One region of the Yersinia canariae genome, then DNA from elsewhere that is predicted to be linked to it. Evidence: predicted binding sites of a transcription regulator. Region 1 holds the regulator's gene; each other region holds the start of a gene.

Region 1 (10,703 bases):
TCCTCACTACGGCTAAAGCATTGGGCGGCGGGTTCCCTGTCAGTGCGATGCTGACAACAGAAGAAATTGCATCAGTGATGGCCGTCGGAACACACGGTACCACTTATGGTGGCAATCCTCTGGCCTGTGCGGTAGCAGAAGCCGCATTGGATGTGATTAACACCCCTGAGGTACTTGATGGTATTGAACAGCGTCACGGCGTGTTTGTGCAGGCTCTGCAAGAAATTAACAGCAAGTATCATGTGTTTAGTGATATTCGCGGCATGGGGTTGTTGATTGGGGCAGAATTAACACCGCAATATCATGGTCGTGCGCGGGAGTTCCTGACCGAGGCGGCAGCGCAGGGTTTGATGATTCTCAATGCGGGGCCAGACGTACTGCGGTTGGCACCTTCACTGGTGATTGAGCAAGAAGATATTCAGCTAGGTATGGCGCGTTTGGAACAAGCCATCGCCAACCTGGTAAAAGGCTAAGTGGCCTCATGGAGAGGGCTTAACCTCTCCATTTTACGCCTTACTCTGCAATCTATGGCTGCGCCAAATACCGTGGTGCGGCTGTTGTTGCCATGCTAGGGATGAAACGGTATGCATTACGCTAAGATGCGACAAGATGCGGCGTAAATTGCGTTCCAATTCAGAGATTTGGGTGTCGGGATCGATATCCGGCATTTGCACAAAATCGTTATTCCCCTCACTGCTATCCGACTCCAGCCGTTGCTGGCATTGCTGTATCGCCATTTCACATAGCTGTAAATAATCTTCCGCCAATTTAACGGTTAACCGGACGTGGCGTTTATCTGCATCTGCGGGCGATTCTCCCAGTGGATAGGCCCGGGTCAGGATAGTCATCTCGTTGATATGCCCGACAATAAGTTCGCTATGTGTGGCCCATAGGCGCATGTCTGATAAATATTTGGAGTTGAATCCCGGCTCCTGCATGGCCTGATTCAGTGAGTTAAGAACAGCATTGCTGGCTTTGTTCACCTGAATGCGCTCATAGGACAGTTCCCCAACATCTGGCTTAGGTTTCAGTAGGATACGCAGGATACTCTGATAACTCTCTAGCGCCTGATGCGCATTTTTACGCAGTAAACCGCTTTGCCACTGAGGCCATAACCAGAGTGCACTGGCAAAGGCCAATGCGCAGCCGATTAACGTATCCAGCAACCGCGGGATCAAAAAGTCCGCCCCTTCTCCGGTCAATAGCTGCAAGATATACACCGTAGTGATAGTTCTAAAAATGACTGACAAGCCATAGTTTTTGCGTTGAACCAGATAGGCTACCAATGTGATGAGTAACATGATGCTCAGCGTGGTGCCTTCCGGCATTTTAAAGTGCAGTAAAGCTGCCGCGAGTAACAGCCCTATCAGGGTGCCAAGGGCGCGGTGATGAATACGGATCTTCGTGGCGTTATAGCCGTTTTGTGTCACCAACATGATGGTGAGTAAAATCCAGTAAGGTTTAGGCAGGTGGATCAGGTTGCCGATATAACTGCCAGCAGCCAGGGTGACGCCAATCCGGCCAGCATCACGTAATGCACTGGATTTAAAAGATAAGTAGCCGACAAGCGCCGGCCAGAACGGTTGGGATATCTGGCTGGACATCAAATCACGGTCATACTGCGGGCGCTGGTCGCTCAGAATTTGGGTAATATGACTGATATGGTAATAGCAAAATTGCGCCACTGGATTATTAGGATGTTGCTGGGCAATCTCTTCCAGTTCTACCAGTGCATCACCGGCGCTAAAGCCGGTTTTCGCGCGGTGGTGGTAGAGAATATCATCGGCAATGGTGCGCATTTGCGTTGAGATAATCTGTATATTGCGCTCAAGGACCTTTTCTATAGGTGTCTGCTCAATCAGCTCTTGCGTTTTTTCTGACTGATTCATTGCCGCAGTGATGTGTTCTTGCAAATCGAGGGCCATCTGAAATAGTGTCAGTAACCGTTTTTGCTCTTTCTTGGTGGTGTTAGGAAGCAGGTTAAATTGTTGATAAAGTTGATTAATTTCATCCATGATACCTTGCTGTTTATCCAACAACTGCGGTATTGCCTTTTCCGTTTCCCGGCGCTGGCCAAATAAACGGAATGTCGCATCGCAATAATTGGCCAACAGATGGTAAAGCTGGCTCAATGGCTCACGGATGGGCTGGTCCTTACATAACCGGAACCACAGCCAGGTAAATACGCCGTACCAGAGAGTCCCCACGGCACACATCAATGGGGCTTGCCAGATGGGCGCGCGACCTATCATGCTGAGACTGAAAATCGCGGCAATCAGTGCGGCCGGGAGCAAACGGCCATTGAGCTGACTGATGGCACCACTTATCCCCAATGTTAATGCGAGGCCAAGCAGCACCACTGGCAATGGGATATCCCACAGCAACAGTTGTTGAGTTAGATAGCTACTGAAGGTAAAGAGAGCCCCGCCGACAATCAGTCGCCGGAAGAAATGTTGATGAGGGGTATCTAGCGAAGCAATGTTACAGCAAGCGGGTATCAGGGAGAACATCAACCCCAATCGTAAATCGCCAATAGCAAACCCCAATGCCGCGGGTATGCACAGAACCAGCGTTTGGCGGAGAGCATAGTTAACTTCAGGATGATAAATAAGCCGTTGCCAATTCATGTAGGCCCCAGGAGTTTATTAATCACACAGATGAAGAAAACCAGTGCCGGGTTAGCGGCACTGGTTTATAGGGAACTAACGGGTGCCGTAAACGACAATCGTTTTACCGTGTGCGGAGATCAGATTTTGATCTTCCAGCATTTTTAGTATCCGCCCCACCGTTTCGCGGGAGCAGCCAACGATTTGACCAATTTCCTGGCGGGTAATCTTTATCTGCATCCCATCTGGGTGGGTCATGGCATCGGGTTGTTTTGCCAGATTAAGCAGTGTTTGTGCAATGCGCCCAGTGACATCAAGGAAAGCAAGGTTACCCACTTTCTCAGATGTTATCTGTAAGCGATTCGCCATTTGTGAAGACAGGCGCATCAAGATATCTGGATTTACCTGAATCAACTGACGGAATTTTTTGTAAGAAATTTCAGCCACTTCACAGGCGGTTTTTGCTCTAACCCAGGCACTACGTTCTTGGCCTTCTTCAAATAATCCAAGCTCGCCGATGAAATCTCCCTGGTTTAGATAGGAGAGAATCATCTCTTTACCTTCTTCATCTTTGATAAGCACCGCAACGGAGCCTTTCACGATGTAGTAAAGCGTTTCGGCCTTTTCACCTTGGTGAATTAGCGTACTTTTCGATGGATATTTGTGGATATGGCAATGAGACAGGAACCATTCGAGAGTCGGGTCTGTTTGTGGCTTGCCGAGAACCATTCGCTGTTATCCTCTGTTGTTATCGCTGCCTAATTAACAGGGCTCAGAGTTCCCTGTACGGCGTGCTTATAAAATACACTTTCATTTAGCATATTAATTTGCTCAACTGCCGAAAGGTATAGCCAAGATACGTACCGGGTAGAAACCCTTCACTGAGTATTGAGAAGCTACCCTATTTAATTCTAGAAACAACACTTTCGATTCTGTTTGTAGCACAGGATGAGGCCAGTGTCTTGTGTTGTATCGCTTCAGCATGATGAACATCGGGTTACATTGCCAGTTTGTAAATGAAAGGGTAGTCTGAACCAGAAAATTTAACCGGGAGCAAGAGTTATGCAGGCACGTGTAAAGTGGGTTGAGGGACTGACATTTTTGGGTGAGTCGGCTTCAGGCCATCAAGTTTTAATGGATGGGAATGCGGGCGATAAAGCACCAAGCCCGATGGAAATGTTGTTAATGTCGGCAGGCGGCTGTAGTGCAATTGACGTTGTTTCCATTTTGCAAAAAGGCCGTAACGATGTGCGCGATTGCGAAGTGACGTTAACTTCGCAGCGCCGAGAAGAGGCACCGCGCCTGTTTACGCAAATTAACTTGCATTTTATTGTCAGCGGCAAGGGCTTGACCGATAAAATTGTTGAGCGCGCGGTTGAACTTTCGGCTGAGAAATATTGCTCGGTTTCTCTGATGCTGGGCAAAGCGGCGACCATTACCCACAGTTTTGAAATCCGCGAAGTCGCCTAAGCAAACCCTTCGTCCTTGAAGCTGCGGGGCTGTTAGCTGTGCTCGCTCACCCGAATCACTGACTTATGTAAGCTCATCGGGATGAGTTCGCTTGCCGCCTACCCGCAGCTCCAATGACTTTGGATTGGGATAGTGTTAACCAATTTTTTTCCCTTCCAGCAATTGCTGCACCAATGGCGCCATAATCAACTCCATCGCCAGCCCCATCTTCCCGCCTGGGACTACCAATGTATTGATATTTGAAATAAATGATCCCTGTAGCATCGCCAGTAAGTAGGGAAAATCGATTTGATCCAAACCCCGGAAATGAATGACGACAAAACTTTCATCCAGTGACGGAATGGCTTTGGCGGCAAATGGGTTAGAGGTATCGACGGTCGGTACCCGCTGGAAGTTAATATGGGTGCGCGAGAACTGGGGGGTGATGTAGTTAATATAGTCATCCATGGAGCGCACCACGGAATCCATGACCGCTTCACGGGAATGGCCGCGCTCGCCGGTATCCCGGACTAATTTCTGAATCCACTCCAGGTTAACGATGGGGACTACGCCAACCAGCAAATCTACATGTTTCGCGACATCATGATGTTCAGTCACGACCCCGCCGTGCAGGCCTTCATAAAACAGCACATCAGTCGGCTCGGGTAGCGACTCCCAAGGAGTGAATGTGCCGGGAATCTGGTTATAGGGCACGGCTTCATCATAGGTATGCAAATACTTACGTGAGCGCCCGGTTCCGTGCTCACCGTATTGGGACACACTTTCTTCCAACTGACCAAAATCATTGGCTTCTGGGCCAAAATAGCTGATATGTCGGCCTTGATCCCGCGCTTTACGGATGGCGGCATCCATTTCCGGGCGAGTGTAGCGGTGGAAACTGTCACCTTCAATTTGTGCCGCGCGAATATTCAATTGCTGGAAAATTTTGCGAAACGCCAAACTGGTGGTCGTGGTTCCTGCGCCACTTGAGCCGGTAACGGCTATAACCGGATGTTTAATTGACATATTAGCTGTAACTCCATGGGGTTAGATCCTCAGTGGACAGGCTGAAATTGGCTGTTTTTTTATCGTTAATGGCTATTTTTAGGGCAAAGTGTCCAGCTTGTCACTCTGATTTTACTCGAAGAGTGTGGCGACAACGCGAGGGTTATGGCAACTCTTCTGCCCCGGCACGAAATGCACCACGCGGCATAATATTGATGGTTTCGTGTAGTTCAGACCACACTAATACCGCCTCACGACTCACTAATTGGCGGCGCACATCTTCGACTTTTTGTGCCAATGAGCGCTCTTGCTCGCCGTAATCGGTGCCTTCACGTAACACAAAGGTTTCAAGCAGATTATCCAGTGTTTCACTATCGACTTGCTGCCAGGGGATAATCATGACTGTTGCTCCAAATAGGGGGAAAGCCAGGCTGGAATACGTTGTTCCAACCACATTTGTGGGTGTTTTAATGAGCCGCCGACAAATCCGACATGGCCGCCATGCTCAGTTAACTGATAATCAATGTTACTTGGTAATTCCTGCCGGTTGGGGATAACGTCGGCCGTCATGAATGGGTCATCATTAGCATGAATGATAAGCAATGGCGTTGTAATTTGCGGTAGCAGTGGCAAAGCGCTGCAACGCCGATAGTAATCCAGTGCATCATTGAAGCCATGTATTTTCGCCGTTATGACATCATCAAACTCTTTGATTCGCCGCAGCCCTTTCAATTGCGCCAGATTCAACGGCAGGCTTCCGGGGTAATGCAACAGCTTACGAGTGGCATTTAACTTGAGCTGATTCAACAAATAGCGCTGATAAACACGTGAGAAACCTTGATCCATTCGATTCGCGCAAGGTTCGAGCATCAGGGGGGCAGAAACCACCACGGCGGCCTCTAATAAACTATCGCGCCCTTGCTGTGCCAGATAGCAAGCTAACATATTGCCCCCCAAAGAGACGCCGACAGCGGCCGTTGGCACCTGACCATAGTTTTCCCGCAGCCAGCGCAGGAAGAAACGCGCATCTTCTGTTTCACCGGAGTGATAAATGCGAGACTTGCGATTAGGTTCTCCACTGCATCCACGAAAATGCATGACTACCCCCAACCACCCTTTGGCTTGCCAAGCGTGCAGTAAACCATGGGCATAAGGGCTGTAAAAATTTCCTTCCAACCCGTGGAATAGCACCACTCTGGGTTTATCGCGCGCCAGCTCAGGATTTTCACTCCAGGCCAGGTCGACAAAGTCCCCATCGGGCAATTCCAGCCGTTGCCAAAACGGCCGCAGTTGCACACGTCGCCTCACAAGCCGTGGCAGCAGTGTTTGAAGGTGTGGGTTGCTGGCACCGGCCAGCGGGCGAAATATTTCATACATATGATGAATGGAAATCATGTCGTTGCTCTTGTGTGATCAATAGCACACTGTTAGCTTCATGGGTATATCGCGCATCATTTTGGGTGAGAGGCACCCGTCTCATGGAACTGAGTTTATTTCTTTCAATGGTAGGTTTTCTCTGGGTTGCTGCAATTACCCCCGGCCCAAACAATATGTTATTAACCTCAGCCGGAGCCAATTTCGGCTTTATGCGGTCTATCTGGTTGATGTTAGGCATTATGTTAGGCATGCAGAGTATGCTGTTACTGGTGGCATTTGGGGTCGGTGGCCTGATTTTGATCTATCCCTCTTTGCACTTAATTCTGAAAATTCTCGGGAGTCTTTATCTACTGTGGCTGGCATGGAAAATTGCCACTTCGGCCTATGAAAAATTAGAAACCAATATTGCACCGCCAAAACCGCTGCGTTTGTATCAGGGATGGTTATTACAGTTTCTTAATCCAAAAGCATGGCTGATGGGATTAGGCTCCGTTGCCAGCTTCAGCATGGCGGGTGTGGCTTATAATCATTCCATCTTAATGATAAGTCTTGGCATGTTTATGGTGAATCTGGTGGCCGGTATTATTTGGCTGGGTTTTGGCTCTTTGATTGGCCGCTTGCTGCGCAGCCGCCGGGCTTGGTTCACATTTAATATCTCGATGGGTTTGCTGACCGCGGCCTGTGTGCTATTGATTTGGCACTAATTAATGATTTTACATTGATTAATCACCGGAGCTAATTGATGGCTTATAACTATTTTCATGTTGATGCATTTATCGGCACAGGATTATCCGGTAATCCGGCCGGGGTGTATTTGCTGAAAAAGCCGCTGTCGACAGAACAAATGCAACGTATTGCCGCTGAGATTAATTTGCCGGAAACCAGTTTTGTCTGGGATGAAGGGGATAAGTCGGCGATTCGGTGGTTTACCCCAGAACGTGAAGTGGATTTATGTGGTCACGGCACTTTGGCGGCGGCGCATGTGATGTTCAATTTGGTGAACCCCGGTTTGCATGATATTTGCTTTCGCAGCGCCAGCGGCGATTTACATGTGAAGCGCGATGCGGATAACTTTGGCCGATTGTCACTGGATTTCCCTGCATTGCCCCCAGAGCAAATCGCGATTTCGGCTGAACTGAAAATCTTGCTCGGTGTGGATATTCAACAGGTATGGCAGGCGAAGTCTCTGCTGGTGGTGCTGGACAATGAGCAGCAGGTTCGCCAGTTACAGCCGGATTTGGTGGCACTGATTGCCTATACTGGCCGGGGTGTGATTGTGACGGCACCGGGTGATGAGGTGGATTTTGTTTCGCGCTATTTCACCTTGAGCAGTAATGAAGATCCGGTTACCGGTTCGGCCCATTGCACATTAATGCCGTATTGGGTGGCGCGATTGGGCAGGGCATCGCTCCATGCTCGCCAGATCTCCGTGCGAGGCGGAGAGTTATTCTGCACGTTAGCGGGAGATCGCACTTTTATTTCCGGTGAATCCCGCATTTTCCTCAAAGGCGAAATATCCCTTTAGTTAACTGTTTGTTGCAGATAAGGATTCAGTTCTTAGCGGATTTGTTATTTCCTAAAGGAATAAAGAATAATTTTTTATTCCTTTTGCCATGTTACTCCTTCAGGTATCACTGTCATCTCAGCGCCCCGAGTGTGCTGAGGGTCGCAATAATAGCGAATGACACTGTTAACTGAGCGGAGTGAACCCATGGCGACAACCTTTTCTTCTGTGAATCTTGCCAGCGCAGCACACGGCTTTTTGCGATCCGGTGGGGCACTGCTGGCCCTGTCATTGGTGATGGCCAATGCACACGCGGTTGATGTGACCGTCGCCTACCAAACCTCTGCCGAGCCGGCCAAGGTCGCCCAAGCGGATAACAGCTTTGCTAAGCTTTCCGGTGCCAATGTGGACTGGCGCAAATTTGATAGCGGCTCCAGTGTCGTCAGGGCACTGGCTTCGGGTGATGTGCAGATTGGTAACATCGGCTCCAGCCCATTAGCGGTTGCCGCCAGCCAGAATGTCCCGATTGAAGTGTTTTTACTGGCCTCCCAGCTGGGTAGCTCTGAAGCATTAGTCGTCAAAAAAGAGATCAAAACTCCTCAGGATTTAATCGGTAAACGCATTGCGGTGCCGTTTATCTCCACCACGCATTACAGCTTACTGGCTGCCCTAAAGCATTGGGACATCAAGCCGGATCAGGTCACTATTGTGAACTTACAACCCCCCGCTATCGCGGCGGCCTGGCAACGTGGTGATATTGACGGCGCGTATGTTTGGGCGCCCGCTGTTAACGAATTAGCCAAAACCGGCACTGTCCTGACTGATTCCGCGCAAGTAGGGCAATGGGGCGCACCAACACTGGATGTTTGGGTGGTACGCAAAGATTTTGCCCAAGCGCATCCTGAAGTGGTGACGGCCTTTGCCCGCAGTGCTCTGGCTGCTCAAGGGGCTTATCTGGCACAACCTGAACAATGGCTTAAAAACCCACAGCATCTGAGCCAGCTTGCGCGCTTAAGTGGGGTGCCGGCCGAGCAGGTGCCGGAATTGGTAAAAGGCAATACTTACCTGCCGGTTGCTGACCAGATAACCCAGTTGGGCCAGCCGGTGGATCAAGCTATCCGTGATACCGCAGCATTCCTGAAAGAGCAGGGCAAGATCCCGCAGGTCGCCAGTGATTATCGTGATTTTGTTACTGACCGCTTTGTGAAAGACGTTCAGGCCGCGCCGCAGTCCTAGGAGACATCATGCTAAACGTCAGCGGCCTGTGGGCTGAATATCAGGGCAAACCGGCCTTACAGGATGTGTCATTGCAAATCGCATCCGGACAGTTGGTCGTGGTATTGGGGCCATCAGGTTGCGGCAAAACCACTTTGCTAAATTTAATTGCAGGATTTATGGAGCCTTCAGCTGGCAGCATCACTCTGGATAATATTCCGGTTCACGGCCCCAGCGCCGAGCGGGGAGTGGTGTTCCAGCATGAGGGTTTACTGCCGTGGCGCGATGTGGTCAGTAATGTCGAGTTTGGCCTGCAACTGGCCGGGTTAAGCAAGCAACAGCGGCGGGCAACTGCACTGAAAATGCTTAATCGGGTGGGATTGGCCGGTTTTGAACATCATTTTATTTGGCAGCTCTCCGGAGGGATGCGCCAGCGAGTGGGGATTGCTCGTGCGCTGGCCGTGGACCCGCGTTTATTACTGCTCGATGAGCCGTTCGGCGCACTGGATGCTTTTACCCGCGAACAGATGCAAGAGTTGTTGCTGACTATCTGGCGCGATACTGGCAAACAAATTCTATTGATTACCCACGATATTGAAGAGGCGGTATTCCTGGCCAGCGAACTGCTGTTGCTGTCGCCGGGGCCGGGTCAGGTCGTGGAGCGGTTATCACTGAACTTTGGCCAGCGCTATGCCGATGGCGAAGCTTGCCGCAGCATTAAGTCTGACCCTGAATTTATCGCCCGCCGCGAATATGTGCTGGGTAAAGTCTTCCAACAGCGGGAGGCCCTGATATGAGCCTGCACAGTACATTACGTAACGGCAATTTACGCCCGCAAGTGGCCCCCGTGCTGGCGTCAGATACCGCGCGCACCGCGACGAAAAAGATAACCCGCCGATCACCGGCTAAAGGGTTATGGCTCAGCATCGCCACACTGGTGAGTGTGGTGGCGCTCTGGTGGGCTATCACGGCTCTCCAGCTTATCAGCCCACTATTTCTACCCGCGCCACAGCAGGTTTTGCAGCAGTTACTGGTGATTGCCAGCCCGCAGGGGTTTATGGATGCCACGCTATGGCAGCATTTGGCGGCCAGTTTAGGGCGGATTTTAATTGCGCTGTTAGCGGCTGTCGCACTTGGTGTCCCCACTGGGATTGCCATGGGGCTGAGTAGCACGGTGCGCGGCGTGCTGGACCCGCTTATTGAAATTTATCGGCCGGTGCCGCCTTTGGCCTATTTACCATTGATGGTCATTTGGTTCGGTATCGGCGAAACCTCAAAAATCCTGTTGATTTATCTGGCAATATTCGCACCGATAACCTTGGCTGCGGTGGCGGGAGTGCGCAGTGTCGCACAGGTGCGAGTGAGAGCTGCCCGGGCATTGGGGGCCAGCCGTTGGCAGGTTTTATGGTTTGTCATCCTGCCCAGCGCATTACCGGAAATCCTAACCGGTGTTCGCATTGGTTTGGGTGTCGGTTGGTCGACACTGGTGGCTGCTGAGTTAATTGCCGCCACTCGGGGATTGGGCTTTATGGTGCAATCTGCCGGTG
Region 2 (10,703 bases), 900 kb from region 1:
GCGCTGGCAACGGGCGGTGGATATGGCGGCACAACTGGGAGCTGACGCCCTGATTCTGGCGGATTTAGCGATGTTAGAATATGCCGCTGAACGTTACCCAGAAGTTGAACGCCATGTGTCGGTGCAAGCCTCTGCAACCAATGACGAAGCCATCCGTTTCTATCAACGCCACTTTGATGTCGCGCGCGTTGTTTTACCGCGCGTGCTATCCATGCACCAAGTGAAACAGTTGTCGCGCACCAGCCCGGTTCCGCTGGAAGTGTTTGCCTTTGGCAGTTTGTGCATTATGGCTGAAGGCCGATGCTATCTTTCATCTTATTTGACCGGCGAATCCCCAAACACGGTGGGAGCTTGTTCTCCGGCGCGTTTTGTTCGCTGGCAGCAAACTCCTCAAGGAATGGAATCTCGCCTCAATGAGGTGTTAATCGACCGCTATGAGGATAACGAAAATGCCGGTTATCCAACATTGTGCAAAGGGCGATATCTGGTGGATGGCCAGCGCTATCATGCACTGGAAGAGCCGACCAGCCTAAATACCCTTGAGCTGCTGCCCGAATTGTTTGCCGCCAATATTGCTTCAGTAAAAATTGAAGGACGTCAGCGCAGCCCTGCTTATGTCAGTCAAGTTGCCAAAGTCTGGCGACAGGCGATTGACCGCTATCTGGCAAATCCTGCGCAGTTTTCCGCCAAAGAAGAATGGATGGAACAACTGGGCGCAATGTCCGAGGGCACCCAAACTACCCTGGGCGCTTATCATCGTAAGTGGCAGTAGCCGGAGGAAACATGAAGTACGCCTTAGGCGCAGTACTCTATTACTGGCCAAAAACTGATATTGAAGCTTTTTATCAAGCCGCGGCTAACAGTCGCGCCGATATCATTTATCTTGGTGAAAATGTTTGTACCAAACGCCGTGAAATGAAAGTTGGCGACTGGCTAGATTTAGCCAAAGCCGTTGCCGCCAGCGGCAAGCAGGTGGTGATTTCCACACTGGCACTGCTGCAAGCGCCATCAGAACTCAATGAATTGAAGCGCTATGTGGAAAACGGCGAGTTTTTGCTGGAGGCGAATGATTTGGGCGCGGTGAATATGGCGGCTGAACGTGGTTTACCCTTTGTTGCTGGCCATGCTCTCAATTGCTACAACGCCTATACCCTGCGAATTTTACATCGCCAAGGCATGATGCGCTGGTGCATGCCAGTTGAGCTATCTCGCGATTGGCTGGTTAATGTGCTGCAACAGTGCGAAGAGCTGGGGTTCCGCAATCAGTTTGAAGTCGAGGTATTGAGCTACGGCCATTTACCGCTAGCTTATTCCGCTCGCTGTTTCACCGCGCGTTCAGAAGACCGGGCCAAAGACGAATGCGAAACATGCTGCATTAAGTACCCGCAGGGGCGAACGGTGCTATCACAAGAAGGCCAACAGGTGTTCGTCCTCAATGGTATTCAAACCCAGAGCGGCTACTGCTACAACCTGGGAAATGATCTGATGTCCATGAAAGGTTTAGTCGATATTGTTCGTCTTTCACCACAAAGCACAGAAACGCTAAGTGTCATAGAGCAATTTCGCGCCAATGAGTCGGGGTTGAATCCGCTGATTCTGACCGACAAAGCAGATTGTAACGGTTATTGGCGGCGATTGGCTGGGCTGGAATTGGTGTCGTAAACCATACAATAAACAGGGAGAGCAGCACTGCCCTCCCTGTCATTTATGCTGATTAGCACTTAATCACACTGGCACTTTTGGGCCATTATCGCGATGATTTGACTGTCGGTTTGCCGCATTGCGCCGCAGGCCAGTGCGCACAAATTAGCAATCGACTGATCAACATCATCAGCGACTATCCCTTCATTGCCACTAACCCCACTACTGTCCAACGCCATTAACACCGCCTTATACGCCGCACTGACACTGGTGGAAACTTTCATTGCGCAGCTATTAGCAGCACCATCACAGATAATTCCACTGATATCACCGATCATGCTGCCGATAGCCAATGCCACCGGCTCAAAACCTGGCTCAAACAACCAGGCCATTCCCGCCGCGGCCCCCATTGCAGCCGTCGTTGCAGCGCATAATGCAGACAATGTTGGCAGCTGACTGTGAATATAAATCGCCATCAGATGAGAAAGAATGAGCGCTCGCGCCAGTTCTTCTTCACTCGCCCCGACATACTCAGCGACGACCAACACCGGCATGGTGGCAGCAATTCCCTGATTACCGGAGCCGGAATTACTCATGGCCGGCAACAACGCGCCGCCCATACGCGCATCAGATGCCGCGGCTGAACGAATCATAATATCCGACAATAAATCTTTAACCAGCAACCCCCGCCCGCGCTGGCGCATCAACGACGCGCCAATATGCAAACCGTATTTGCCGCTCAACCCCTCCTGCGACAGTGCCCCATTCAATTTAGCGGCCTGCAAAATGAAAGCAATCTGCTCAAATGGCACTTGGGTTGCGAATTGATAAACCTGACGAGCCGTCGCCTGTTTTAAACAATCATGAGCATGGCTCGCCACCTGTGCCGACGAAGTCCCCTGCGCAAGTTCAAACAGAATATTGCCATTGATGACAATCTTCACAACTTGAGTATGCCCGCCAGCAATAGTGACACAAGCCCATTGCTCCCCCTGATATACCGTAGCTTCGGCAAACAGAATTTCATCACTGGAATGCATTTCAACTCGCACATCCCCTTGTTCCAGCATTTTTTTCGCATCTGCCACCTGCTGCTGACTCAAGTTTTTCAACACCTCCAACCCACCAGCCGGATCTCCCCCTAACGCCCCCACTGCGGCGGCGATAGGCAGCCCAACCATACCGGTGCCGGGTACTGTTACCCCCATGCCATTTTTCATCAGATTTGGCGAAACCCGCGCCACAATACGTTCAGCTTTGGCGGGTAAATACGAGGCAGCAATTGCTGACGCCAGTGCCAATGCTATCGGTTCAGTACATCCCACGGCAGGTTGCACATCTCGTTGAACTACACGGATAAACGCCGTCCATAAAGCAGAATCAGTTGTGTTACTCATAATAAATACCTTCAAACATTTACAGCAGGTAATGTCAGATGCCGTTATTTCAAGAGAATGCCAGGAATGGAGAAATACACAGTAAAACACCGGTGATAATAATAATCATCAGAGAAAAACCTTTATATTTATGCAGCGCTGGCACTTTGTAGACTAAATATGCAGGAATCAAACACCCCACCATCCCGAATATTGGGCTGCAAATCGAGGTAAAACTCAACACCGGCGCATTTAATATAATCGCGCCCCATGCTAGTAATACGGCAAAGACCATAATGCCGTTTTGCACCCAGCGCTCATTAATATTTTCTGGTGGCATCATGCGGCGTAGTATATTAAGTACAATACCTTGTGTTGCTTCACGGAAACCTAAATAAACACCAAAGAATGCCGTCATCACTGCAAATATATTTAAAATAACGCTGACGACTGTTGCCCATCCACCGGGGAAGAATTTAGCGGCAATCGCCAGAGCTGAAATATTCTGTTCATAAGCTTTAACAGCTTCATCATGGCCCATTGCCAGCGTAAAGGAAACCGCATAGAAAAAGACCGTACAGAATAAAATACCAAAAGCAATATTCATTGCCCGCAACGCTTTATGCCGAGCAACTTCCAGTGATTTTTCTTTTGCCCGATAGGAGATAACCATTGGGCTGAGTGTTTGAATAAACAAGATAGAGGTCAGTGTAAATGGTAATGTAATTATTGCATTTTTTATCAGCAAGCCCGCGGGTGGCAGCATACCTACATTATATAAATGCCACATTCCCACCATCGAAACACCCAGTGCAGCGACCACTAACAGCTTGGTAATCACCATAAAACTCGACAGTTTAAACAGCAGCTTTTCACCCCGGGAGGAGATAGCCACCAATACGCAAATCAGCACCAGACCATAGAAAGGATTATCTGATAATAGCCCTTCCGTCACACCGAATGTTTGTAAATAGGAAGCGCTGTCATTCGTGATGGCAGTGGAATAAACAAACATCCAGATGACCAACATAATAAAATAGAGCGCACCTAAAATAACACCCCAGTTTTTCCCTAAATATCCACTGATAACACTGGGGTAATCTTTACATTCTGGTGACTCTGCCAGCGTATTAATAAATAATCTCTGGAAAAGATACATGGCAGGATAGCCAATAACAGAAGAAAGCAAAAACACCCATAATCCCATTAACCCAACCTGTACCGGCAAAAATACAATTCCTGCGCCGATAGCCATACCAATACTCATTATTACCCAGCCAAAATCTGTACTATCAAACTTAATTGCTTCCCGCCATTCTCTTTCTGTCATATTGGCATTTTTTGCCGCGGGAGAGTCAATCAAAATGACACTCTCATTAGTTCTTGCCGTTTCCATAATAGATCTCGCCTTAATCACTGGTTAGTAGGTTTTATTGTTATAAAAATGTACAGAGCGAGTTATCTGGTATTTATCCTATTTCTAATAAATACCAGAGGGCAGGTGTTCTTATTTTTTGGCTATATTACGCTGGGAAATAGAGAATGTTTTTTTTACTTCACCCATACAGAGAGACCATAACAGAAAATTATTCTACAAAAAGAGTCTTATACTGAATTTTAATCTCCAAAAATGATCAACATGCAGAATATTGTTTCAAAAAAAAAGCGAGGCAATACTAACTAATTGATAGATATGAGTTATGTGGGAATTACTAGTATATTAGGACTGCTGTGCATCGTTTTATCCGCCGTAAATATGTGATGGCCGTCAACCCATATTAACCATGCGATTTGAAAGGTTAATGTCATATTTGTCGATACAGTCACATCCAATACAGTAAAAAGCGCTTGAAACAGTATAAAATGTTTTATAATTGATTAATAAGTCACTAAATAAGAATAATAAACTGGTATCGGTTTATCGGATGCTCGCGACCCAGAAAGCCAACATTTTATGACTCAACTTACTTTATCGGCAAATGCTCCCATTGCTGTTCGAGTCAAATCTGCATGAATCAAACTGAATTTCGCTTCCAGCGGAACAGTGCTCGTAACCCTGCCCGGCGACGTAATGCACCAACGCTGATACCTCAATGGCTCCCAGCAGCAATAACAGCACCACCATGGCAATCACCACCGCTAACAACAGGGTAAATAACGTTTTCTTCTTCACAGGTTCACTAATTCTTTAATCGCCGCATTTATTACCCCATCAGCAGCGGTTATTTAGCTTATGCTGCTATGAGTAATAGCCTCGCATTATATGTCATTTTCTGTAGGTAAATTAATGCGGTTATAACTGAATAGATCCCCAAAGTCATTGGGGTTGCAGGTAGGCAATACACGACAAACCAGTCTGTACAGCCTTTAGCTAGCCCGCTGGATGAGACCTCAAAGAGGCTCTCTTAACCCCGATAATCTTGCACAAGTAAGTGATTCGGGTCAGAGCGCGCAGCTAACTTCCCGCAACTTCAAGGACAAAGGGAAAGTGCGTTCGCCCTTCAAGCGACTCGACATAAGGTTAAGATGGACGATTCTATGAATGATAATAATGTTTCTATCGCGGGCAGGTCACCAGTACCACTCTCGGTTCTCGATTTATCACCAATAGCACAAGGCAAAACCCCGCGCGATGCTTTTCATGCCTCGCTGGATTTGGCGCAACATGCTGAAAAGTGGGGTTATCAGCGCTACTGGCTGGCTGAGCATCATAATATGACCGGTATTGCCAGTGCCGCAACTTCCGTGTTGATTGGCTACATCGCTGGCGGAACCAGCACGATCCGCGTGGGGTCGGGGGGCGTTATGCTGCCCAACCATTCGCCATTGGTGATAGCTGAGCAGTTTGGCACCCTCGCTTCGCTGTATCCTGACCGCATCGATCTCGGCTTGGGCCGTGCTCCAGGTAGTGATCAGCGCACAATGATAGCACTGCGTCGCCATCTATCCGGTGAAGTCGATAACTTCCCGTCTGATGTGCGCGAATTACAAAACTATTTTGCTGACGTGCAACCAGGACAAGGGGTACAAGCCGTTCCCGGTCAAGGTTTGCATGTCCCTCTGTGGCTGCTGGGTTCCAGCCTGTATAGCGCGCAACTTGCTGCTGCCATGGGGTTACCTTTTGCTTTCGCCTCACATTTTGCGCCGGATATGCTATTTCAAGCGCTTAAATTGTATCGGGAAAACTTCAAACCCTCAGCTCAGTGGCCGAAACCTTATGCAATTGTGTGTGTGAATGTCGTCGCCGCAGATAGCGAGCGTGATGCCCATTTTCTGTTTACCTCGATGCAACAGCAGTTTGTCAATCTGCGCCGTGGTACACCGGGTCAGCTCCCTCCCCCCGTGGAAGATATGGAGAAAATTTGCTCGCCAGCCGAACAGTTTGGTGTCGACCAAGCACTACGCCTGTCTATCATTGGTGACAAGAACAAAGTTCGCCATGGACTTCAGTCATTATTGCGGGAAACACAAGCTGACGAATTGATGGTAAATGGCCAGATATTTGATCACCAAGCGCGATTGTACTCATTTGAAATCGTCGCCAGTTTGCAACAAGACTTGCAGCCAGTCGATCGTCTGTAATCTATTTACAGGTTAAATATTGCAGACATAAAAAAACCAGCCCGAAGGCTGGTTTTTATTTTTAACCATCTGAGATAGCTAAGACTTATGCATCACCGAAACGACGGCGAGCTGGTGCGGCAGGCGCTGCAGCATCATCGCGACGTGGTGCAGCTGAGCGCTGACCATCACGATTACCACGACGTTGTTCACCACCACCGGCTGGAGCACGGTCACTACCGAATGAACGGCGAGGAGGAGCACCAGCAGTTGCATCACGACGTTCGCCACCGAATGAACGGCCACCGCCACGACGCTCACCACCGTTACCACCCGCTGGACGCTCACGGCGTTCATGCGGCTGTGCATCACCCAACAGCTGCATGTTCAACGGCTTGTTCAGGATACGAGTGCGGGTAAAGTGAGATAACATTTCGCCCGGCATGCCTTTTGGTAATTCGATAGTTGAATGGGAAGCAAACAACTTGATGTTACCAATATAACGGCTGCTGATATCGCCTTCATTAGCGATAGCGCCAACGATATGACGAACTTCAACACCATCATCACGGCCCACTTCAATGCGATACAGTTCCATCTCACCCACATCACGACGTTCGCGACGTGCTGGACGCTCGCCACCATCACGGCTGTCAGAGCGAGGCTCACGACGGCTGTCACGACGGCTATCACCACGATCACTACCACGGTCGTCACGAGAATTGAATTCACGCTGTGGACGACGCGGCGCTTCCGGTGGCAAGATCAGAGGACGTTCGCCCTGTGCCATTTTCAGCAGCGCAGCAGCCAGAGTCTCAATATCAAACTCTTCTTCTGGTTGCAGCTTAGCCAACAATGCACGGTACATATCCAAATCACTGCTTTCCAGTTGTTGACTGACTTTCGCCGCAAATTTAGCTAAACGACGTTCGCTCAGCAATTCTGCGTTTGGCAACTGAACTTCTGGAATAGTCAGCTTCATGGTACGTTCGATGTTCTGCAACAGGCGACGTTCACGGTTCTCAACGAACAGTAACGCGCGACCTGCACGACCTGCACGGCCAGTACGACCGATACGGTGAACGTAAGACTCTGAATCCATAGGGATATCATAGTTAACAACCAAGCTGATGCGCTCAACGTCCAGACCACGAGCAGCAACGTCAGTTGCGATCAGAATATCTAAACGGCCATCTTTCAGACGTTCCAGAGTCTGCTCACGCAGTGCCTGGTTCATATCGCCATTCAGTGCAGCGCTGCTATAACCGCTACGCTCCAAGGCTTCTGCAACTTCCAAAGTGGCATTTTTAGTACGAACGAAGATGATCGCGGCATCGAAATCTTCAGCTTCCAGGAAACGTACCAGTGCTTCATTTTTACGGTAACCGCCGCCAACTTTCCAATACACTTGGCTAATGTCAGGGCGAGTCGTCACGCTAGACTGGATACGAACTTCCTGTGGCTCTTTCATAAAGCGACGAGTAATACGGCGAATGGCTTCTGGCATGGTAGCAGAGAACAGCGCGGTCTGATGTTCAGCCGGGATCTGTGCCAGAATATTTTCGACGTCTTCGATAAAGCCCATACGCAGCATTTCATCTGCTTCGTCCAACACTAAACCTTTCAGGCCGGACAGGTTAAGGGTACCGCGTTTCAGGTGGTCTAACAGACGACCTGGGGTACCAACAACAACTTGTGGCCCCTGACGCAAAGCGCGTAATTGGACGTCATAACGTTGGCCACCGTACAAAGCCACAACGTTAACGCCTTTAATATCTTTAGAGAAGCTAGTTAATGCTTCAGCAACCTGAATCGCCAACTCACGGGTTGGAGCCAGTACCAGCACCTGTGGTGCTTTCAGTTCTGGGTCAATGTTGTGCAGCAGCGGAAGTCCGAAAGCAGCAGTTTTACCGCTACCGGTTTGCGCCATGCCAAGAACATCGCGACCGTTCAACAGGTGTGGAATACATTCCAATTGAATTGGAGATGGTTTTTCGTAACCCAAAGCAGTAAGGGCGGAAAGAATAGGAGCAGACAGCCCCAAATCAGCAAAAGAGGTTTCAAGCTCAGTAGTCATGTACACGTGCCTCATTAATAATGGCAGCCAGTCTACATAACTCGTCGAGAAAATTTTCAGTCATTTTCATTGAAAAGTGTGAACCGGCTCAAATTAGATTATAAAACGAACAAAAATGCCATCACCTGTTAGGGTGATTAACGTTGGTAAAAACCAAGGTATATCAGGCTGATAGTTGTTCGTCAGCTATTGCTGGTCCGATTCCGATAGGTCGTCTTGTTCTTGGCCCAAAAGCGCCAATTCCAACAATGCATAGCGGTGCTCAACAAAGTTATGAACGTTGTTAGCTACCGTCAGTTTGAACAGCGCCGAAGCGGTGTCCTTGTCCCCCAGACTTAGGTAATGTTTACCTAAATAGAAGTCAGTTTCACTGAGATGCTCAGCGAGCGAAGTGTTATCCATTGCATCTGCCTTGAGCCGTTCCATCAGCGTTTTTTCGCTGATTGTGCCCAGGTAGAATTCGACAATATTCCATCCCCATTGCCCTCTGTCCGATTTTTCATAGCGCTGTTGTAGCGCTACTGTAGCTGCCTTGGGATCGATCTCTCTTTCCACCAGATACAGCCATAACGAACGGAAGGGATCATTTGGATCGTCTTGATAAAACGCCTGCAGATCATCCTGCGCCAACGGGAGTCGACCGCCATAATACAGAGCGATACCCCGGTTTAAACGCGCGTAATTGTAAGTTGGATCAAGCTCTAGTACAGAATCAAACGCTTCATAGGCAGCATCAAAATTGCCTGCCTGCGTTAAATAAATGCCCAGATAGTTAAAAACTTCTGGCATATCAGGACGAATAGCTAACGCTTGCGAAAAATCATTTCGCGCTAGTGCCCGTAGCCCGAGGCTATCATACAGCACTCCGCGCTCATATAAAAGCTGCGCGCGCTCATCATCCGTAAGTGCCCGACTTGCAAGGATTTGTTCCATGCGCGCCAGAATCACTTCCTGCTGCAACGTAGGTTGCAACGGGATTGCCAATACCTCGTCTTTACGCCAATCATGGTTGCTGCATCCTGCCAGCATGAGTGCTGTCACAACGTAACACCAGCGCAAGAAAGGCTTCATTTCCTACTCCCGAAGACAAACATTGGATAAATATCCTTTCATCCATTTGTTTAACACAAGAGCATCCTGCCCTCGAGATAACACAGCCCCTCACTCATAAGTAAGGAGCTGTGGAATACTAATTACTCTGCTGCTTCTGGTGCCGGTGCTTCTGCGTCAGGAGTCGTAGCTTCTTTGATGCTCAGGCGAATACGGCCCTGGCGATCAACTTCCATTACTTTCACTGGCACTTCTTGGCCCATTTGCAGGTAATCTGTCACTTTCTCTACACGCTTGTCAGCGATTTGAGAAATATGCACCAGACCTTCTTTACCGCCGCCGATTGCTACAAATGCACCGAAATCAACGATACGAGTGACTTTACCCGCATAGATACGGCCCACTTCGATTTCAGCAGTAATTTCTTCAATACGACGGATAGCATGTTTTGCTTTATCGCCGTCAGTTGCTGCAATCTTAATGGTACCATCATCTTCGATTTCAATGGTGGTGCCAGTTTCGTCAGTCAGCGCACGGATAACAGAACCACCTTTACCGATCACATCCTTGATTTTCTCAGGATTGATTTTCATGGTGTAGATACGTGGAGCAAACTCAGAGATATCGCCACGCGGTGTGCTGATAGCCTGTTCCATAACACCCAGAATGTGCAAACGCGCACCCTTAGCCTGGTTCAGAGCCACCTGCATGATTTCGCGGGTGATACCTTCAATTTTAATGTCCATTTGCAGTGCGGTGATACCGTCACGGCTACCAGCTACTTTAAAGTCCATGTCGCCCAAGTGATCTTCGTCACCCAAGATGTCAGACAGAACAACAAAGTTTTCATCTTCTTTAACCAGACCCATTGCGATACCGGCAACAGCGGCTTTAATCGGCACACCTGCATCCATCAGGGCCAGAGAAGCACCACAAACAGAAGCCATTGAGGAAGAACCATTAGACTCAGTGATTTCAGAAACCACACGTATAGTGTA
Region 3 (10,703 bases), 1.5 Mb from region 1:
CCACTACCGCGCGGCTTTCCCACCCCCCTTTCTCTTGCATACACAGTGGCATATCAAAATGGTAGAGGTTGATAAACGGTGTGATGCCATTCGCTAATAAAGAATCAATTACCGCGTTATAAAAGGTGACGGCTTTAGGGTTAAGCTCACCGTCACCACTTGGAATCAGTCTCGACCATGAAATCGATGTCCTGAAAGTATTATGTCCTAATGCTTTTAACAGCAAAATGTCCTGCTGATAATTATCGTAAAAGGTGGAGGTGTTTTCCGGGCCAATTTGACCATGAAAACGTTCTGGAGCAATATCATACCAATAATCGAAAATATTTTGGCTCTTACCATCCTGCAATGACGCCCCTTCAGATTGGGTTGCAGAAGTGGCACTACCCCACCAAAAACTCTCGGGAAATTGATATTTCATTCCAGCCTCCAACCTCGTACGTTAAATGGGTTTTACAATTAGAATTTCAAGCTATCAGCTATTTCTTCTTCGCTTTGAACTTCACGATCTATTTCGTTTTGTGCTTTATTGGCAATAATCACAAACGGCAGATAAATCATTGTTGCAATGCCGAGGTTGAACAAACTTAATAGCATTGCAGCGATACTGCCGTTGGTGTTAAAGAAAGCCCCCAACCCGACAGGCATTGTCCACGGAGCAATATTGGTAATTGGCGGAATAAAACCGGTGTAATACGCAATGGAAGTGATGATGGCTAATACCGGTTGAACCAGAATAAACGGAATGAAGAACAGCGGGTTCATAATAACCGGTAAACCAAACAGAATCGGTTCGTTAATTTGGAAAATACTTGCCGGTGCCCCCAGTTTTGCCACCTGACGATAATCTTCACGGCGGGAACCAATAAAGATAGCAATAACCAGACCAAGTGTTGCCCCAGTGCCGCCGAGGAAGATATAAGAATCAACAAAAGGTTTAGCCCACATATGGAATTCTTTGCCAGCAGCCAATGCCGCAGCAACTGAGCCATATTGGGTATAAGTTGCCACGTTTTCCAACGCAAACGGCATCATAATGCCACTTTCCAGCGCAGATAATGCCATCGCGCCGTGTATCCCGAAGAACCACAGCAGTGAGGAACACATCACATACACCCAACCCACAACACTGCCCATTTTAGATAACGGAGCTGAAATGGTGTCCATAATGATCTGGTGGAAGTTGGTGCCATGCAACCCAAGGGCATAAGCAATCACGCCCATGAAAGAGAGGATGATAAAACCAGGAATCAATGCAGAGAAAGAACGAGAAACTGAAGTCGGCACACTATCAGGTAGACGGATAACCCAGTTGCGGCGCACGATGAAAGCGAACACCTCTGCAACCACCAAGCCGATGATAATACCGGAAATAATATTCGCGCCGCCCAACCAGTTAGCACCCACCGCATAAGCATCGCCCACACTGTATGGGGTCACGGTCATAAAGGCAGCAATCGCCAACAGTGCCGAAGCCAGAGGATCGACTCTTTTCTCTTCAGCCAAGGCCATACTGATAAAGAATGGCGTCATTAACGACATGATTCCAAGGGTACCGTTATAAACATTGCCACCTATTGCTTTAAAACCATTGAGCGTGGTGATGGTATCCGCATCCAAACGGATACCCATAGAGAAAAAGAATGACCCTTCACCAAAGCTTAAGAAAACGTTATTTATAAGGACAAACATGGCCCCTGTTAGGGTTAACGGCATCAAACGGATAAACCCATTTTTGATAGCATTAATATGTTGCTGTTTGCCAATTTTAATGGCGAAGGGCAATATGGCCCTTTCCAGTGAATTAATAAATGCGCTCACAGTGCTCCCCTTATTGTTTTGCTTTTTTTATTGCGGCAACAGCAGCTTTTAATACCCCTAAACCATCAACTTTTCCGTACAGAATTGAATCAATCACTTCGACGGGTTTGTTAGGGAACATTTTGGTGACCTCGGGCAACATGTAAGCAATCTGCGGCCCTAATAGGATCACATCTGCTTCAGTGCCATGCTGTGCTGCCAGCGCTTCCGGGTAAGCATTGATTATCACTGGCACTTCATACTTCTCTGCTTGCACTTTCATTTTGGAAACCAGTAACGATGTAGACATACCAGCAGAGCAAAATAGATAAATTTTTTTCTTTTCCATACCCAACACCTTTTGATGTTCAAAAGACACAAGTTATTCATATGCCAGTGCAATGGTGAATTCCCTTTATCTGAACTTTATCGTGCCCCTTGCCCAGCTCCATTGTTTCTGGTTGTCGGCAGTATACGGAGTTGACAGCCAATACAGTAATCCTAGCACAAGCATAATCGTCTCTAATTGACTTTCCACATTGATAGCCTTCACATTTCTTAGTTATTACAATGTGATGGTTATCGCAAAATGATTATTTTTTTGCTCGGCGAATTAAGTTTAATTCATTTGTATTTCAGGTGGTTAGTTTTTATTGAAGGATTTTGGAACAACAAGGGATAGCGATAAAATCTATTGAAACCTATAAAAAGATAAATTAGGGAATCTTATTGGTTTGATAATCGTTTCATCCAGACTTTCTCACTTTTAGCCTGAGTTCACCCCGTCAGCTTTATTCGTGAAGCGAAGTGCATAGCCACTATTCTCTTCTCCACACACGGTTTAGAGGCAAAAATAGCCGATTTCTACTTAATACTCTAAAGTTAACAGGTGTTTGCATATTTATGGAGTGGCTAATGACGTTATTAGGATATAAAACACCAACTTCTCGACTGCCTTTGCAGGTATTAAAATTCCTCATACTCAGTGTGTTTATCTCGACACCAGTGATAGCAGCCCCTCCCACCACAGTGACCGTCGCTGAACTGCAAGATGGGCTGGATCATCCCTGGTCCCTGGCATTTTTGCCGGAAAATGGAGGGATTTTAATCACTGAGCGTTCCGGGCAGTTACGATTATGGCAGCAAGGAAAAGCGCTATCAGAGCCCTTAAAAGGGGTGCCTGCGGTGTATGCCAAAGGGCAAGGTGGCTTACTTGAAGTGGCATTATCACCGAAGTTTGCTCAAGATAGGCGCATTTATCTCAGTTTTGCCGAAGAGGGAAAGGATGGGAAAGCCGGTACAGCAGTCGGCTATGGTCGCCTTAATCCGCAAGGAACTGCCATTGAAAACTTCACTGTCTTTTTCCGCCAACAACCCAAATTATCAACTGGCAACCATTTTGGCGGTAAATTAGCTTTTGATGAACAAAACCATCTCTTTATCACCCTAGGTGAAAATAATCAGCGCCTGACAGCTCAGGATTTGAGCTTGCATCAAGGTAAAGTTGTCCGTCTAACCCTCGACGGTAAGGTATCAAAAGATAATCCCTTTACTAATAAGTCACCGGCAAAACCAGAAATCTGGTCCTACGGCCATCGCAATCCGCAAGGGCTGGCACTTAACCCATGGAGTGGCGTGATGTGGTCTAATGAACATGGGCCGAAAGGTGGCGATGAAATAAATATCCCCGAGGCTGGAAAAAACTACGGCTGGCCATTAGCAACGCATGGCGTGAATTATTCTGGTTTGCCGATCCCTGAAGCCAAAGGTACGCATCTTGATGGGACTGAACAGCCCGCTTATTACTGGGAAAAATCGCCAGGTATCAGTGGGATGGCATTTTATAATGCCGCTCGATTCCCAGCCTGGCAACACTCACTATTCATTGGAGCATTAGCGCAAAAAGAGTTAATTCGCTTGCAACTGGATGGCGATAAAGTCATTGCCGAAGAGCGCCTGCTGGGTTCGCGCGGCGAACGAATCCGCGATGTGCGCATCGGACCTGACGGCTATGTTTATCTGTTGACGGACGAGAGCGATGGTAAGTTACTAAAAGTCGGCCTTGCGACTAATCCATAATTTCCCAATATATCTCCGACAAAAAGCCGGAAAATCTTCCGGCTTTTACATGATTACTGTCAGTGACGAGTTATAACAAATTAACGATCCGAAGAAGCCTGCCACAAATTGAGCTGCCCATCGGCAACATGCTGATCAATCGCACGTAATTCTTCTGCACTGAAGTTCAGATGACCCAAGGCGGCGCAGTTTTCCTCCAATTGCTCTGGGCGGCTAGCACCAATTAAAACCGATGTAACGCGATTATCTTTCAACAACCAACTTAATGCCATCTGCGCCAAAGACTGCCCACGTTGTTCAGCTAATTCATTCAACAATTTGATGCTGCGCAGATTTGCCTGTGACAGCATATTTTCTTTCAGCGATCCGCCTGCTTCTTTCTTCATTCGGGAATCATCCGGAATACCATTGAGATATTTTCCAGTTAATAATCCCTGTGCTAGAGGTGTAAAAGCGATACAGCCGACACCCTGTTTATCCAAAGTATCTAATAGGTTTGTCTGCTCAACCCAGCGGTTGAGAATATTATATGAGGGCTGATGGATAAGCAGAGGGACTTTCCATTCTTGCAATAACTCCGCCATTTTGGCAGTCCGCTCAGAAGAATAGGAGGAAATTCCGACATACAGAGCTTTACCGCTTTGTACTGCCTGCGCTAATGCTGATGCAGTTTCTTCCATCGGCGTATTTTCATCAACACGGTGGGAATAGAATATATCCACATAATCCAACCCCAGACGTTTTAAACTTTGATCTAAGCTGGCAAGCAGATATTTCCGCGAACTACCGGCACCATAAGGACCGGGCCACATGTTATAACCAGCTTTAGTCGAGATTATCAATTCATCACGATAAGGTTTGAAGTCGTCTTGCAACAACTTACCGAAATTTTGTTCTGCCGACCCCGGTGGTGGCCCGTAATTATTGGCTAAATCGAAATGGGTAATTCCCAGATCAAAAGCTTTACGCAGTAATGTACGTTGTGATTCTAATGTATTGTTAAAGCTAAAGTTATGCCAAAGTCCAAGTGACAGTGCCGGAAGCTGCAAGCCACTTTTTCCACAAAAGCGATATTGCATTTGGTTATATCGGGAAGGATCTGCGTTGTAAGGCATGATGGCTTCTATCTCCATTTATTGTATTTTTGAAACAGCATTCCTATTTTAACCCTATCTTCTACCACTGCAAGCACCCCGCCCTTTCTGCATCAAATCTTACTCTATAATTCATATATCCGAATGCTGCCATGGCTTATTTGTACTACAATTATTGCCACTCTAATGAATAACTATGGAGGGTTTTTTATGACTGCAATCGATGTCATGTGGGTTGGGCTAGGTGGTGGGATCGGCTCACTATTACGATGGTGGATAGGGCTCGGTGTCGGCAAAATATATAAAGGTAATTTCCCCCTCGGCACTTTTCTAATTAATATTTCGGGGGCATTTGTGATTGGTTATCTGAGCATTCTTTTTAGTGTCGACTGGCGCGATCGCTATGGTGACCTCATGAATGCAGCCGTGTTAACCGGTATTTTAGGCGGCTATACCACTTTCAGTAGCATGCAATTAGATGCGGCAAAACTGTCTACAACCCGAGGCAGAGCTATTGCTGCTGGATATCTGATTATCTCTGTATTAGTCGGTTTAGCGGCAGCCGCGTTTGGTGCATGGCTGGCTTATTAGTCAGAGGACTAATTTATTAATCGGAGAGAATTGTTATGCCGAATCTTATTATTTTAGTTTTTGTTGGTGGTGCTTTTGGTGCCATGTGTCGTGAGTTTATTATGTTATCAGTACCGCGACTGGCCGATGGCTTCCCGATGGATATCTTTGCAGCCAATATCATCGCCGCATTTTTATTAGGGCTAGCCACCTCCTTCTTTAAAAACGGTAAAATTAACCAATATGTCCATTTGATGGTGGGTACCGGCATCATGGGTGGCCTGTCGACATTTTCCAGTTTCGTATTTGGTGCCGTCGAAATGATGAAAACCCCCAGTGGCATTCTAGTGTCAATCTGTTATTTGGTTGCTAGTTTAATCGTTGGTTTTATCGCTGTTGAATTGGGTTTAATGGTCGGCCCCAAAGAAAAACCTAAAGATCCACAAACCACCACAGAATAAGAAAGTGTAGGGATATTTTGAGGTATAAAAACACCCTCATCATGAGGGTGTTTTTATGCGTATTTGCTGATAATCCAATAGCGTTAATCTAATTTCTGACAATTACCAAAGAACATTTCGGTAATAAGAGAGTTATTAATCGTATCGCCATTTAAGGTCCTGACCAGCAGTTCACTCCCCAATAATGGCAGTGAGAACACCATATCAGGGTTAACCCGTTTCACTTTCTTCATATTCTGTGTTTCATTGACTAATGCCAGTGTTTTCGTCCCTTCACCAGCAATTTCTTTCGCTGCCAAAATAGTAAAGGTGTTGTCGGCATCATTGTTGCACAATGCAATAATATATTTTGCCTTGGCGGCACCAGCCAGTTTCAGTGTTTCTACTGAAGAGGGATCTCCCTCGATAACATCCGCATGTGGAGGAAAACTGTGTTGGCTACCTACCGAGCAAACAACAGTGACATCATCACCTCGGTCACGCAGGCCATTATAGACATTGAGTGCCAAAGAATTGGAACCGACAATAATAAAATGATTTTTACGTTCCACGTGATAGATCCTACCTTTAACAATGCGTTTAATATTATTACTGATTATCGGGCCGGCAATAGAAGCAATCGAAGTAGCAAAGACTGTAATACCAGCAATAATCACCGTAAGAGTGAACATTCTCGCCACAGTGGTATGCGGAATAATATCCCCGAAGCCCACTGTTGACATACAAACAATCGCGAAATAGAACGCAGTAGGTAAATCGGTCACTGCCGGTGCGAACTCATCGCCCATGTAAAGTGTACCCAGCATGCTATAGACGATTAATGAACAAATACTCGCGATCGCAAAAAATGTTGCACTGCCGAGACTGTAATGATCAAACTCACGCCAATAAAATAGCAGCGCAACAACGACAATAAGGGAATAAGTCGTCAGTTTATTCTGATCTTTTAGAATAAAGATATTGATAGCAACGAGAGTAAACAACAATAATACCGTAAGAAACCATGCAGTACGGATTTTCATCGCGACTGAAAATGCCATTAATATCAATAGCAACCCAATCATAAACCTTGGAATTTCCAATAATTCGAGAAAACTTAGCGCCTCCTTCCAAGTACTGAAATTGCTCATCGCATCTGTTGAATGAGATAGTGCCCGGAAAAGCACAGGGCTTAACACCAAATACCCATTAATGGCGACCAAAATAGCCAATAAAAGTGGTATTGATACTTTAGTTTTAATTTCCTGTAATATTTTCATCAATAGAGTGACTAAAATTGTTATAGGTGAATCAAGTATAGATAAAAAATGATAAAAATCATGGTCAAATATGATTATTTTTGACCAAAATCAAATGATAATTCGGTTATCCTTATAAAGACAACATCACTCTGGTCATTTTACATTTTGTAAAGTTATCCATACTCAATAATGAGTAAAATAATAATCCTATAGTTGGCATTAATCCCATTTTGGTTAATAATATACAGGTTCATTGGCATATCGGAAATGCCAATGTTCGTAGACTTGAGTGATATCTATCACCCTTAATTTAAGTGTCTTAAATATTCCATCATATTTAACAGATAAATAAGGAAATAAGCATGTCCTACAAATCACTTCGTAATATTGCATTGACTGGTTTATTACTTTCCGCTGCCGCCACAAGTTTTGCAGCAACCACTAGCACAACAGCGACTACCCCGAGTGATATGACCTGCAAAGAGTTCCTGGATCTGAATCCTAAGTCATTTACTCCTGTCGTTTATTGGGTAATAAATGATGATACTCAATATAAGAAAGGTGATTATGTTGACTTGCACGAGACTGACACTATCGTGACACCGAAAGTGGTCGAAGTCTGCAAGAAAGCACCTGAAAGCAAACTCTCTGAAATTAAACAGGATATTTTAGGTTTTGCTAAAAAACACATGTAATCTGTAAATGTTTATCTTATAAAAAAGGCGCTTGATAAGCGCCTTTTTATTTTATTAAATTATAACTAACGAGTAATACTTAATTTATCATAACCACGAACATAATAATTAACCGCAGAAATTATCCAGCACAGGATAAACATACCAATAATCCAGTAACCTATCTCACCTAAGTTTTCACTGATATTATTTATTGGTGTCCAAAAGCCACCGGTCAAATTAAGTTTATCTGCAATTAACCCTAATGCTTCAATCCCACCAATGAAGAATGCGATGATAACTGAAGCTGCCGTGATAGTAATGTTGTAATACAATTTACGTACTGGTTTAGAAAAAGCCCAGCCATATGCGCCAATCATAACAAAGTTATCAAGTGAGTCGATCAATGCCATCCCGGAAGCAAATAAAATAGGGAAGACCATAATTGACCATAAATTCATACCGTGGGTGGCACTTGCAGCTGAGATTCCTAAGGAAGGTGCGAATAAGCGGGGAAATTCTTCTCGGCTGACTCAGTCATTTCATTTCTTCATGTTTGAGCCGATTTTTTCTCCCGTAAATGCCTTGAATCAGCCTATTTAGACCGTTTCTTCGCCATTTAAGGCGTTATCCCCAGTTTTTAGTGAGATCTCTCCCACTGACGTATCATTTGGTCCGCCCGAAACAGGTTGGCCAGCGTGAATAACATCGCCAGTTGGTTATCGTTTTTCAGCAACCCCTTGTATCTGGCTTTCACGAAGCCGAACTGTCGCTTGATGATGCGAAATGGGTGCTCCACCCTGGCCCGGATGCTGGCTTTCATGTATTCGATGTTGATGGCCGTTTTGTTCTTGCGTGGATGCTGTTTCAAGGTTCTTACCTTGCCGGGGCGCTCGGCGATCAGCCAGTCCACATCCACCTCGGCCAGCTCCTCGCGCTGTGGCGCCCCTTGGTAGCCGGCATCGGCTGAGACAAATTGCTCCTCTCCATGCAGCAGATTACCCAGCTGATTGAGGTCATGCTCGTTGGCCGCGGTGGTGACTAGGCTGTGGGTCAGGCCACTCTTGGCATCGACACCAATGTGGGCCTTCATGCCAAAGTGCCACTGATTGCCTTTCTTGGTCTGATGCATCTCCGGATCGCGTTGCTGCTCTTTGTTCTTGGTCGAGCTGGGTGCCTCAATGATGGTGGCATCGACCAAGGTGCCTTGAGTCATCATGACGCCTGCTTCGGCCAGCCAGCGATTGATGGTCTTGAACAATTGGCGGGCCAGTTGATGCTGCTCCAGCAGGTGGCGGAAATTCATGATGGTGGTGCGGTCCGGCAAGGCGCTATCCAGGGATAACCGGGCAAACAGACGCATGGAGGCGATTTCGTACAGAGCATCTTCCATCGCGCCATCGCTCAGGTTGTACCAATGCTGCATGCAGTGAATGCGTAGCATGGTTTCCAGCGGATAAGGTCGCCGGCCATTACCAGCCTTGGGGTAAAACGGCTCGATGACTTCCACCATGTTTTGCCATGGCAGAATCTGCTCCATGCGGGACAAGAAAATCTCTTTTCTGGTCTGACGGCGCTTACTGCTGAATTCACTGTCGGCGAAGGTAAGTTGATGACTCATGATGAACCCTGTTCCATGGCTCCAGATGACAAACATGATCTCATATCAGGGACTTGTTCGCACCTTCCCTAATACTCCAATTTCAGTCGCGGTATCAAAACCCAGGCCAAATAAAAATCCCACCGGGTACATATGCCAGCTTTTACTCACCATATTAAATACACGTTTGAATATTCTGGCGAGAAAACCACCATTATTCGTCACCAGCAGGTCAAGCTCTTCGTCTTTATAGACATGCCCCGCTTTGACCTGTTTGAATTTTTTATAGACTGAAATCAGGATGGTTAAATTAAGGAAGCCAAATAACAATAAAAACAGAGATGAGACTAATGTTCCAATCAAACCTCCCGTTTCATGGAACCATGCCATATTATTTTTAAATGCCATCGCGGTCGCGGCGATGGCAAGTGACGCTAATATGACAATGGTGGAATGTCCAAGGGAGAAGAATGTTCCCACTGCAATCGGGGTTTTCCCCTGCTGCATAAGTTTGCGGGTAACATTATCAATGGCCGCAATATGGTCGGCGTCAACAGCATGACGTAAACCAAAGCTATAAGCCAGGAATGCCATTCCCATCAACACCGCATTATCATTAAATTCAGTAAAAGCCCAAAGCCATGCCAGCCCATTAACAACCAGTAATCCTATCAATAAATAAATAGCACGACGTTTAGTTTGCTGGTTGCCAAACGCGCTACGTTTCTCTATTCCAGTTGTCATGTTGGTGCTCCAGAATAAAATCGTTATTGTCTATGTGCTGGCATTACATCTTTATTCGGAACCAGGAACAACCATGAAGCGAGAACAAAAGGCATCGTTAATGTAGGAATACCAATAGGGGATAAGAATATATTTAGCGCACCCTGTACGATGACCGTAAAAATAACCCCGATGATGGTATAAGCCAGCACACGCCAACTGGGTTTATTAAATGTTGAACCTAAAGCAATCGCTGTTAATACCGCACTGAATGCATAAAGTCCGGCATCAATACTGCTAGGATTTGCCCCAAGAAACATAGCGGTGAGAAGTGCCAAGAGCGTTCCCCCCAGTGCAAAAATCGCCGCCCAAAGCGATTCAACCGCAAGCCCGATGACAAAAAGAATACCGCCAATCAAACTGCTGAATAAGAATACCTGCGAAATACCATTAAACATGCT

The links. The regulator CRP, encoded in region 1, controls carbon source genes, mostly activating them, when cyclic AMP is high. The targets are predictions, from matches to a motif close to ATGTGANNNNNNTCACAT.
Region 2: the regulator CRP is predicted to act here: its motif matches at 8,732-8,749, upstream of yrbN (protein YrbN).
Region 3: the regulator CRP is predicted to act here: its motif matches at 2,371-2,388, upstream of F0T03_RS05280 (PTS sugar transporter subunit IIB).

What each region holds. Positions count from the first base shown of each region.
Region 1 covers NZ_CP043727.1:4,386,108-4,396,810, reverse strand. The annotation lists gene argD (bifunctional acetylornithine/succinyldiaminopimelate transaminase) at 1-473, shown strand, start outside; gene F0T03_RS20225 (YccS/YhfK family putative transporter) at 507-2,627, opposite strand; gene crp (cAMP-activated global transcriptional regulator CRP) at 2,703-3,335, opposite strand; gene F0T03_RS20215 (OsmC family protein) at 3,669-4,076, shown strand; gene F0T03_RS20210 (phosphoribulokinase) at 4,212-5,081, opposite strand; gene F0T03_RS20205 (YheU family protein) at 5,224-5,460, opposite strand; gene F0T03_RS20200 (hydrolase) at 5,457-6,437, opposite strand; gene F0T03_RS20195 (LysE family translocator) at 6,539-7,141, shown strand; gene F0T03_RS20190 (PhzF family phenazine biosynthesis protein) at 7,180-7,962, shown strand; gene tauA (taurine ABC transporter substrate-binding protein) at 8,149-9,177, shown strand; gene tauB (taurine ABC transporter ATP-binding subunit) at 9,186-9,953, shown strand; gene tauC (taurine ABC transporter permease TauC) at 10,043-10,703, shown strand, end outside.
Region 2 covers NZ_CP043727.1:575,568-586,270, reverse strand. The annotation lists gene ubiU (ubiquinone anaerobic biosynthesis protein UbiU) at 1-772, shown strand, start outside; gene F0T03_RS02780 (U32 family peptidase) at 784-1,662, shown strand; gene F0T03_RS02775 (L-cysteine desulfidase family protein) at 1,722-3,038, opposite strand; gene F0T03_RS02770 (SLC5/6 family protein) at 3,088-4,413, opposite strand; gene F0T03_RS02765 (hypothetical protein) at 4,987-5,190, opposite strand; gene F0T03_RS02760 (luciferase-like monooxygenase) at 5,544-6,599, shown strand; gene F0T03_RS02755 (DEAD/DEAH family ATP-dependent RNA helicase) at 6,685-8,655, opposite strand; gene yrbN (protein YrbN) at 8,645-8,719, opposite strand; gene nlpI (lipoprotein NlpI) at 8,842-9,726, opposite strand; gene pnp (polyribonucleotide nucleotidyltransferase) at 9,849-10,703, opposite strand, start outside.
Region 3 covers NZ_CP043727.1:1,128,855-1,139,557, reverse strand. The annotation lists gene F0T03_RS05290 (glycoside hydrolase family 1 protein) at 1-421, opposite strand, end outside; gene chbC (PTS N,N'-diacetylchitobiose transporter subunit IIC) at 460-1,821, opposite strand; gene F0T03_RS05280 (PTS sugar transporter subunit IIB) at 1,832-2,149, opposite strand; gene F0T03_RS05275 (PQQ-dependent sugar dehydrogenase) at 2,716-3,879, shown strand; gene mgrA (L-glyceraldehyde 3-phosphate reductase) at 3,960-4,994, opposite strand; gene F0T03_RS05265 (fluoride efflux transporter FluC) at 5,184-5,564, shown strand; gene crcB (fluoride efflux transporter CrcB) at 5,600-6,004, shown strand; gene kch (voltage-gated potassium channel protein) at 6,088-7,263, opposite strand; gene hdeB (acid-activated periplasmic chaperone HdeB) at 7,608-7,940, shown strand; partial or broken gene F0T03_RS05245 (HoxN/HupN/NixA family nickel/cobalt transporter) at 8,006-8,413, opposite strand; gene F0T03_RS05240 (IS5-like element IS5 family transposase) at 8,560-9,540, opposite strand; partial or broken gene F0T03_RS05235 (HoxN/HupN/NixA family nickel/cobalt transporter) at 9,607-10,263, opposite strand; gene yut (urea transporter) at 10,287-10,703, opposite strand, start outside.